3 regions of the Streptomyces sp. NPDC058663 genome follow, and region 1 is predicted to be linked to each of the others. Evidence: predicted binding sites of a transcription regulator. Region 1 holds the regulator's gene; each other region holds the start of a gene.
The links. The regulator HrcA, encoded in region 1, represses chaperone genes, less so after heat shock. The targets are predictions, from matches to a motif close to TTNGCACTCNGNNNNNCNGAGTGCNAA.

Region 1 (3,260 bases):
CGCCCGGCCGGGAAAGCCACCCGCCCCCTGGCCGCGCCCGGAGGCCGCCCGTGCCGCCCGGCCGCGGAAGCCATCCGCCCCCGCCCGGCCACAGAGGACGCCCCGCCTAGACGCCGAAGCGGGCCGCCAGGGTGTCGCGTTGCGCGCGGACGAAGGCGGCGTCCACCGCGGCCCCGTGGCCGGGGACGTACACCGCGCTCTCGCCGCCCAGCGCGAGCAGCCGGTCCAGGGCTTCTGGCCAGCGCCCGGGGACGGCGTCGGGGCCCGCCTGCGGGTCGCCCGACTCCTCCACCAGGTCGCCGCAGAAGACCACCCCGGGGGCGCCGCCGACGCCGGGCACCAGGGCCACCAGGTCGTGGGAGCTGTGGGCGGGGCCCAGGCTGGCCAGCAGGACGGTGCGGCCGCCGCCCAGATCGAGGGTGCGCTCGCCGGACACCAGGTGCCGGGGGGCGGTCAGCAGTTCTGCGGCCTCGGCGGCGGCGCCCGGATCGACTCCCTGGCGTACCGCGTCGACGGCGATCGACTCGCGCTCCGAAGTGAGGAGCGTCTCCATGCCGGCGGCGGCGAAGACCTCCGCCCCCGCGAAGACACCCGTCCCCAGGACGTGGTCGAAGTGCGGATGGCTGAGCGCGATGTGCGTCACTCTGCGGCCCAGCAGCGCCTCGGCCCCGCGACGGATCCCGGCGCCTTCGCGCAGCGTCGAGCCGGTGTCGTACAACAGCGCCCCGTGCGCCCCTGCCACCAGGCCGACAGTGGCGTCCCAGCCCGGAAGCCGGAGCCGGGCGACACCCGGAGCGAGTCCTTCCCAGTCCGTGTCCGCGTCGGGCTCTTCCCCTTGAAAGTCCATACCGTGACGCTAGCGTGAGCAGTCGCCCTTGTTCGGGTGGCACCCCGCCGCCGTACACTGGCCCGGACAGTGGCTGGCACTCGTGCACGGGGAGTGCCAGGCGGGGCGGCGGGGAACACGCCCGTGGACGACCGACCGACCCGCACCAGGGAACAACACGGCTTGGAGGTGTGCGCGATGCTCAGTGAACGCAGACTTGAAGTGCTGCGCGCCATCGTCCAGGACTACGTCGGCACGGAGGAGCCCGTCGGCTCCAAGGCGCTCACCGAGCGCCATCAGCTCGGCGTCTCCCCGGCCACCGTCCGCAACGACATGGCGGCCTTGGAGGACGAGGGATTCATCGCCCAGCCGCACACGAGTGCCGGGCGCATCCCCACGGACAAGGGCTACCGGCTGTTCGTCGACCGGCTGGCGGGGGTCAAGCCCCTGTCCACGCCGGAGCGGCGGGCCATCCAGAACTTCCTGGACGCCTCCGTCGACCTCGACGACGTCGTCGCCCGTACCGTGCGGCTGCTCGCGCAGCTGACCCGGCAGGTGGCCGTCGTGCAGTACCCGTCCCTGACCAGGTCGACGGTGCGGCATGTGGAATTGCTCTCACTTGCCCCCGCGCGGCTGATGCTGGTGCTGATCACCGACACCGGCCGCGTCGAGCAGCGCATGATCGACTGCCCGGCGCCGTTCGGCGAGACGTCTCTGGCGGATCTGCGGGCGCGGCTCAACAGCCGGGTCGTCGGCCGCCGTTTCTCCGACGTACCGCAGCTGGTGCAGGAACTTCCCGAGTCGTTCGATCCGGAGGACAGGGGAACCGTCTCGACGGTTCTGGCGACTCTTCTGGAGACGCTCGTGGAGGAGACCGAGGAACGGCTGATGATCGGCGGCACCGCCAATCTCACCCGCTTCGGCCATGACTTCCCGCTCACCATCCGCCCCGTTCTGGAGGCGCTGGAGGAGCAGGTGGTTCTGCTGAAGCTGCTCGGTGAGGCGACCGAGTCCGGTATGACCGTACGTATCGGGCACGAGAACGCCCATGAAGGACTCAGTTCTACGTCCGTGGTCGCAGTCGGCTACGGTTCGGGCGACGAGGCAGTCGCCAAACTAGGCGTGGTCGGACCGACCCGCATGGACTACCCCGGAACGATGGGAGCGGTACGCGCAGTGGCACGTTACGTCGGACAGATCCTGGCGGAGTCGTAAGTGGCCACGGACTACTACGCCGTTCTCGGCGTGCGCCGCGACGCTTCCCAGGACGAAATCAAGAAGGCGTTTCGGCGTCTTGCGCGTGAGCTTCACCCGGACGTCAATCCGGATCCGAAGACTCAGGAGCGCTTCAAGGAGATCAACGCCGCCTACGAGGTGCTGTCGGACCCGCAGAAGAAGCAGGTCTACGACCTCGGCGGCGATCCGCTGTCCCAGTCGGGCGGCGGCGGGGCCGGCGGCTTCGGCCAGGGCGGCTTCGGCAACTTCTCCGACATCATGGACGCCTTCTTCGGTACGGCCTCGCAGCGCGGACCGCGCTCGCGGACCCGCCGCGGCCAGGACGCCATGATCCGCCTGGAGATCGACCTCAACGAGGCGGCCTTCGGCACCACCAAGGAGATCCAGGTCGACACCGCCGTGGTGTGCACGACCTGCAGTGGCGAGGGCGCGGCCCCCGGCACCTCCGCGCAGACCTGTGACATGTGCCGCGGCCGCGGTGAGGTCTCGCAGGTCACCCGGTCGTTCCTCGGCCAGGTCATGACGTCGCGGCCCTGCCCGCAGTGCCAGGGCTTCGGCACGGTCGTGCCCACGCCGTGCCCGGAGTGCGCCGGCGACGGCCGCGTACGGTCGCGTCGCACGCTCACCGTGAAGATCCCTGCCGGTGTCGACAACGGCACCCGCATCCAGCTCGCGGGCGAGGGCGAGGTCGGCCCCGGCGGCGGCCCCGCAGGCGACCTGTACGTGGAGATCCACGAGCAGCCCCACCAGACCTTCCAGCGGCGCGGCGACGACCTGCACTGCACGGTGACCATCCCGATGACGGCGGGCGCGCTCGGCACCAAGGTGCCGCTGGAGACCCTCGACGGCGTCGAGGAGATCGACATCAGGCCCGGGACGCAGTCGGGCCAGTCGGTGCCGCTGCACGGGCGAGGCGTCACGCATCTGCGCGGCGGCGGCCGGGGCGACCTGATCGTGCACGTCGAGGTGCTCACCCCGACCAAGCTGGACCAGCAGCAGGAGGACCTGCTGCGCCAGCTGGCCAAGCTGCGCGGCGAGGAGCGGCCCCAGGGCCAGTTCCAGCCGGGACAGCAGGGACTGTTCTCGCGGCTGAAGGACGCTTTCAACGGCCGGACCTGAAATCGGGCGGGCTGCGGCAGGGGCGGGGGCCGGGCGGGGGGTGCAGCAGCCGGCCCGGTGGGTTAGGGCGGGGGCGCGG
Region 2 (3,260 bases), on a different contig from region 1:
GGCCTCAAGACGCTGGACGCGGTGGCCCCGACCACGGGACCCTCCGCGACCATCCGGCCGAGCCTTCAGGCGTTCCGCGACGCCGGACTGGCACGCTGAATCCCGGCCCGCTGAGCCGCTGAACCTCGTACGTACGCACCGGAAGGCAGAAACACCATGAGCGTCAAGGTCCGCATCCCCACCATCCTCCGTACGTACACGGGCGGCGAGGCCGAGGTCACCGCCGAGGGCGGCACCCTCGCCGAGGTCATCGCCGACCTGGAGAAGAACCACACGGGCATCGCCGCCCGCGTCCTGGACGACCAGGGCAAGCTGCGCCGCTTCGTGAACGTGTACGTGAACGACGACGACGTGCGCTTCGAGAGCGGCCTGGAGACGGCCACTCCGGACGGCGCCGGCGTGTCGATCATCCCGGCCGTCGCCGGAGGCTGACCGTCGAGCGCAGTGCCGGAGGCTGACCATCGGGCACAGTGCCGCAGGCTGAGTCCTGGGCGTGGGGGCGTGCAGGCGTCCCCAACGCGCGCCGCGGTACCCCCAGTTGCCCCCTCCGTTCACAAACGGAGGGGGCAATTCTGCATGGTTGAAAGAGGTAGAGTAGGGGAAGCCCCGTCGCTCGTCCCTGCCGTGCGCAGATGAGAACGCGACAAACTGGGGCCCGCGTATTCGCCCCCTTTGCCGCCGAAACGCACATTATGTCCGGCCCGACTTGCCCCGGAACGCGGGCAGTCGACCGATCCGGCCATTCGGGCCTTCCTAGATTTCTCGTCCAATTGACCTGTTGCAGAGGGCAGTTGGGCGGATACATTCAGCCGCGGTCGACGCGCTTCGGCGCACACCTACCGCGTTCCTGTCGGCGGGTGGGGTCTGACCCGGGGCCGCGAAGTGCGGTCCCGCGCAAGGGCCAGTAATAGGGGAGTTAGGCATGGCTCAGGGCACCGTCAAGTGGTTCAACGCGGAGAAGGGGTACGGCTTCATCGCGGTCGACGGTGGTGCGGATGTTTTCGTCCACTACAGCGCGATTCAGATGGACGGCTACCGCACCCTTGAAGAAGGTCAGCGAGTCGAGTTCGAGATCTCGCAGGGCCAGAAGGGTCCGCAGGCGGACATGGTCAAGCTCGCCGTCTGATCTCGGCGCGATCGGCCACCGACGCACACTTCAGCGACTTCATCAGCACTCACGCACCTAGGGCTCGTATCCCGTCACCAGGGGTACGGGCCCTTGGTGCGTCCGAGGGCCGCCAAGGGGTGCGTCTCCCGCTCCGCCCCAGGTCACCGAGGCGTCAGACCCCCGCCGCGGCCGGCCGGCGACGGGCCGCGCGGCCCGCGATCCGTGGTAGTCGCTTGCACTCTCCTATGCCGAGTGCTAATCATTGGCGTTAGCACTCTCCCCGTGAGAGTGACAGAAACTTGGACCAGGTAGGTGAGGTCCGAAGGGTGCTGGGGTAAGGATTCCTCCGCACTCTCGGGCCGTCCGTCGCGGGCGCCGACCACCGGTCCGGAGAAAATCCTCCCCCAAGCTCTTAAGGAGCAGGGGGTGCCCCCTACGTCCTGGGAGGACCACTTCACATGGCCAAGATCATCGCGTTCGACGAGGAGGCCCGGCGCGGCCTCGAGCGTGGCATGAACCAGCTCGCCGACGCCGTCAAGGTCACCCTTGGCCCCAAGGGCCGCAACGTCGTCCTTGAGAAGAAGTGGGGCGCCCCCACGATCACCAACGACGGTGTCTCCATCGCCAAGGAGATCGAGCTCGAGGACCCGTACGAGAAGATCGGTGCCGAGCTCGTCAAGGAGGTCGCGAAGAAGACGGACGACGTCGCCGGTGACGGTACGACGACCGCGACCGTCCTCGCGCAGGCGCTGGTTCGTGAGGGCCTGCGCAACGTAGCCGCGGGTGCCAACCCGATGGCCCTGAAGCGTGGCATCGAGAAGGCCGTCGAGGCCGTCTCCGCCGCGCTCCTGGAGCAGGCGAAGGATGTCGAGACCAAGGAGCAGATCGCTTCGACGGCCTCCATCTCCGCCGCCGACACCCAGATCGGCGAGCTCATCGCCGAGGCGATGGACAAGGTCGGCAAGGAAGGCGTCATCACGGTCGAGGAGTCGCAGACCTTCGGCCTGGAGCTCGAGCTCACCGAGGGCATGCGCTTCGACAAGGGCTACATCTCGGCGTACTTCGCGACCGACATGGAGCGCATGGAGTCGGCTCTCGACGACCCGTACATCCTGATCGTCAACTCGAAGATCGGCAACGTGAAGGACCTCCTTCCGCTGCTCGAGAAGGTCATGCAGTCCGGCAAGCCGCTGCTGATCATCGCCGAGGACGTCGAGGGCGAGGCGCTCTCCACCCTGGTCGTCAACAAGATCCGCGGCACCTTCAAGTCCGTCGCCGTCAAGGCCCCGGGCTTCGGCGACCGCCGCAAGGCCATGCTGAACGACATCGCCATCCTCACGGGCGGCACCGTCATCTCCGAAGAGGTCGGCCTCAAGCTGGAGAACGCCGGGCTCGACCTGCTCGGCCGCGCCCGCAAGGTCGTCATCACCAAGGACGAGACGACCATCGTCGACGGCGCCGGTGACAGCGACCAGGTCGCCGGGCGGGTCAACCAGATCCGCGCCGAGATCGAGAACAGCGACTCGGACTACGACCGCGAGAAGCTCCAGGAGCGCCTGGCGAAGCTGGCCGGCGGCGTGGCCGTCATCAAGGCCGGTGCCGCCACCGAGGTCGAGCTCAAGGAGCGCAAGCACCGCATCGAGGACGCCGTTCGCAACGCGAAGGCCGCCGTCGAAGAGGGCATCGTCGCCGGTGGTGGCGTCGCCCTCCTCCAGGCCTCGGCCGTCTTCGACAAGCTGGAGCTCACGGGCGACGAGGCGACCGGCGCCAACGCCGTGCGCCTCGCGCTGGAGGCCCCGCTCAAGCAGATCGCCGTCAACGGTGGTCTCGAGGGTGGCGTCATCGTGGAGAAGGTCCGCAACCTGCCCATCGGTCACGGCCTCAACGCCGCCACCGGTGAGTACGTCGACATGATCGCCGAGGGCATCATCGACCCGGCGAAGGTCACGCGCTCCGCCCTCCAGAACGCCGCGTCCATCGCCGCGCTGTTCCTCACCACCGAGGCCGTCATCGCCGACAAGCCCGAGAAGGCCGGCGCTGCCGCCCCGGGTGGCATGCCGGGCGGGGACATGGACTTCTAAGTCCCCCCTTGCTGGTAGCAGTACGCACGTCCACTGGGGCGGCATCCCTTCGGGGGTGCCGCCCCAGTGGC
Region 3 (3,260 bases), on a different contig from region 1:
CATGATTCGTCGCGTCATGAAGACCATCACCGCCAAGGGTTACGCCGTGGCCAAGCTGGAGGATTACGTGTGAGACGTGGACGGGTGGGCCGGCCGGGGATACGGGTGGCGCGAGCGGTGGCGGTCGGTGTGCTCGTCGCGGTGACGGGAGCCTGCGCCCAGACGGAGGGCGGCGGAGCGGGGGCCGGGGCCTCGCCCGGGCGCCCCGAGGTGTCCGCGGGAGCCGGGACCGGGATCGGTGCCGGTGCCGGTGCCGGTGCCGCGAGCGCGGTGCCGGGGGGCCGGGCCGGGGAAGGGGTGCCAGGGCGGGCGGCGCCCGTCGCGCCGGGGGTCGACGCCCGCGGAGTGGCGGCGAAGGCGTACGCGCGGTGGGGGCTGGCCGGGCCGCTCGCGCCCGTTCCGGTGAAGCCGGACCGTACGCCCGTGCTCAAGGCGTCCGGACCGCCCGTCGTGCTGGACCGGGTCCGCACCCGCGACAAGGTCGTCTTCCTGACCTTCGACGACGGCGCGGAGAAGGACCCCGCCTTCGTGCGGATGGTGCGGGAGCTGAAGCTGCCGATCAGCATGTTCCTGACCGACAGCGTGGCCGGCAGCGACTACGGGCACTTCGAGCAGCTGCGCGCGGCCGGTGCCACCGTCCAGAACCACACCACGGGGCACGCGAACCTGCGCACCCTTGCCTACGAAGGCCAGCGCGCCCAGATCTGCGGCCAGCAGGACCGGCTGAAGGCCCGCTTCGGCACCAGACCCGCACTCTTCCGCCCGCCGTACGGCAACTACAACGCGGACACCGTGCGGGCGGCGGGAAGCTGCGGGGTGCGCGCGCTGGTGCTGTGGCGCGAGTCGATGCAGATCAACAACATGCGCTACGCGGAGGGCGACCGGCTCAAGCCCGGTGACATCGTCCTCGCGCACTTCCGCGGCCCGGACGAGCTCAAGGGCTCGACGATCACCGAGATGACGGCCCGCATGCTGCGCCGCATCCAGGAGCAGGGTTTCACGGTGGCGAAACTGGAGGACTACCTCTGAGGAGGACCGCCCCGGGGCGGCGCGCCGGAGTGACGCCCGGGGCGGCGCGCCGGGGCGTTCGCGGAGCCCGGTGGGGGACCGGGTCCGCGCACCGCCGGGGGGCTTCGATTGGCACTCCGCTTGACCGAGTGCTAACCGCGTCATAGTCTCGGTTCTGGCACTCACCAATGGAGAGTGCCAACGCAGCGACGGGCAGGTCCGGCACCCGCGACGACGGATCCACCTGGTCGCCACCCCAGACTGTTAACCCCGTGAGATCTCCGAAGGGGGAGACCGGATCGTGACGACCGCCAGCAAGGTTGCCATCAAGCCGCTTGAGGACCGCATTGTGGTCCAGCCGCTCGACGCCGAGCAGACCACGGCCTCTGGCCTGGTCATCCCGGACACCGCGAAGGAGAAGCCCCAGGAGGGCGTCGTCCTCGCCGTGGGCCCGGGCCGCTTCGAGAACGGCGAGCGGCTTCCGCTCGACGTGAGCGTCGGCGACGTGGTGCTGTACAGCAAGTACGGCGGCACCGAAGTGAAGTACAGCGGCGAGGAGTACCTCGTCCTCTCGGCCCGCGACGTTCTCGCGATCATCGAGAAGTAAGCAGGCCGGGGAGTAACTCACTTCCCGCATTTGTTGACTGCGCCCCTGGCCCCCGCATACACGCCGGGCGGCCGGGGGCGTAGTTCATTTTGCGCAGTTCGTAATTCCGAGAGGACTTGAAAAGCTCCATGGCGAAGATTCTGAAGTTCGACGAGGACGCCCGTCGCGCCCTTGAGCGCGGCGTCAACAAGCTTGCCGACACCGTGAAGGTGACGATCGGCCCCCGCGGCCGCAACGTCGTCATCGACAAGAAGTTCGGCGCCCCGACCATCACCAACGACGGTGTCACCATCGCGCGTGAGGTCGAGCTCGACGACCCGTACGAGAACCTCGGCGCCCAGCTGGTGAAGGAGGTGGCGACCAAGACCAACGACATCGCGGGTGACGGTACGACCACCGCCACCGTGCTGGCCCAGGCGCTGGTCCGCGAGGGTCTGCGCAACGTCGCCGCCGGCGCTTCCCCGGCCGCCCTGAAGAAGGGCATCGACGCCGCGGTCAAGGCCGTGTCCGAGGAGCTCCTCGCGTCCGCCCGCCCGATCGACGACAAGTCCGACATCGCCGCCGTGGCCGCGCTCTCCGCGCAGGACCAGCAGGTCGGCGAGCTCATCGCCGAGGCGATGGACAAGGTCGGCAAGGACGGTGTCATCACCGTCGAGGAGTCCAACACCTTCGGCCTGGAGCTCGACTTCACCGAGGGCATGGCCTTCGACAAGGGCTACCTGTCCCCGTACATGGTGACCGACCAGGAGCGTATGGAGGCCGTCCTCGACGACCCGTACATCCTGATCCACCAGGGCAAGATCGGCTCGATCCAGGACCTGCTGCCGCTCCTGGAGAAGGTCATCCAGAACGGTGGCTCCAAGCCGCTGCTGATCATCGCCGAGGATGTCGAGGGCGAGGCGCTCTCCACCCTCGTGGTCAACAAGATCCGCGGCACGTTCAACGCCGTGGCCGTCAAGGCCCCGGGCTTCGGCGACCGCCGCAAGGCGATGCTCGGTGACATGGCCACCCTCACCGGTGCCACCGTCATCGCCGAAGAGGTCGGCCTCAAGCTCGACCAGGCCGGTCTCGACGTACTGGGCACCGCCCGCCGCGTCACCATCTCCAAGGACGACACGGTCATCGTCGACGGCGGCGGCAACGCCGAGGACGTCAAGGGCCGCGTCAACCAGATCAAGGCCGAGATCGAGTCCACGGACTCCGACTGGGACCGCGAGAAGCTCCAGGAGCGCCTCGCGAAGCTCGCCGGCGGTGTCTGCGTGATCAAGGTCGGCGCCGCGACCGAGGTCGAGCTCAAGGAGAAGAAGCACCGTCTGGAGGACGCCATCTCCGCGACCCGCGCCGCGGTCGAGGAGGGCATCGTCTCCGGTGGTGGCTCCGCGCTCGTCCACGCCGTCAAGGTCCTGGAGGGCAACCTCGGCAAGACCGGCGACGAGGCCACGGGTGTCGCGGTCGTCCGCCGCGCCGCCGTCGAGCCGCTGCGCTGGATCGCCGAGAACGCCGGTCTCGAGGGTTACGTCATCACCTCGAAGGTCTCCGAGCTCGACAAGGGCCAGGGCTTCAACGCCGCCACCGGCGAGTACGGCGACCTGGTCAAGGCCGGCGTCATCGACCCGGTGAAGGTCACCCGCTCCGCGCTGGAGAA

Region 2: groL (chaperonin GroEL) is a predicted target of HrcA. The motif match lies at 1,341-1,367, and genes of this name have one in related genera.
Region 3: groES (co-chaperone GroES) is a predicted target of HrcA. The motif match lies at 1,138-1,164, and genes of this name have one in related genera.

Annotation. Positions count from the first base shown of each region.
Region 1 covers NZ_JBHXRV010000018.1:55,844-59,103, reverse strand. The annotation lists gene ACFWVV_RS15490 (MBL fold metallo-hydrolase) at 107-847, opposite strand; gene hrcA (heat-inducible transcriptional repressor HrcA) at 1,025-2,041, shown strand; gene dnaJ (molecular chaperone DnaJ) at 2,042-3,181, shown strand.
Region 2 covers NZ_JBHXRV010000033.1:53,678-56,937, reverse strand. The annotation lists gene thrC (threonine synthase) at 1-99, shown strand, start outside; gene ACFWVV_RS23680 (MoaD/ThiS family protein) at 157-432, shown strand; gene ACFWVV_RS23675 (cold-shock protein) at 923-1,126, shown strand; gene groL (chaperonin GroEL) at 1,567-3,189, shown strand.
Region 3 covers NZ_JBHXRV010000006.1:140,793-144,052, forward strand. The annotation lists gene ACFWVV_RS06535 (polysaccharide deacetylase family protein) at 1-73, shown strand, start outside; gene ACFWVV_RS06540 (polysaccharide deacetylase family protein) at 70-1,029, shown strand; gene groES (co-chaperone GroES) at 1,307-1,615, shown strand; gene groL (chaperonin GroEL) at 1,744-3,260, shown strand, end outside.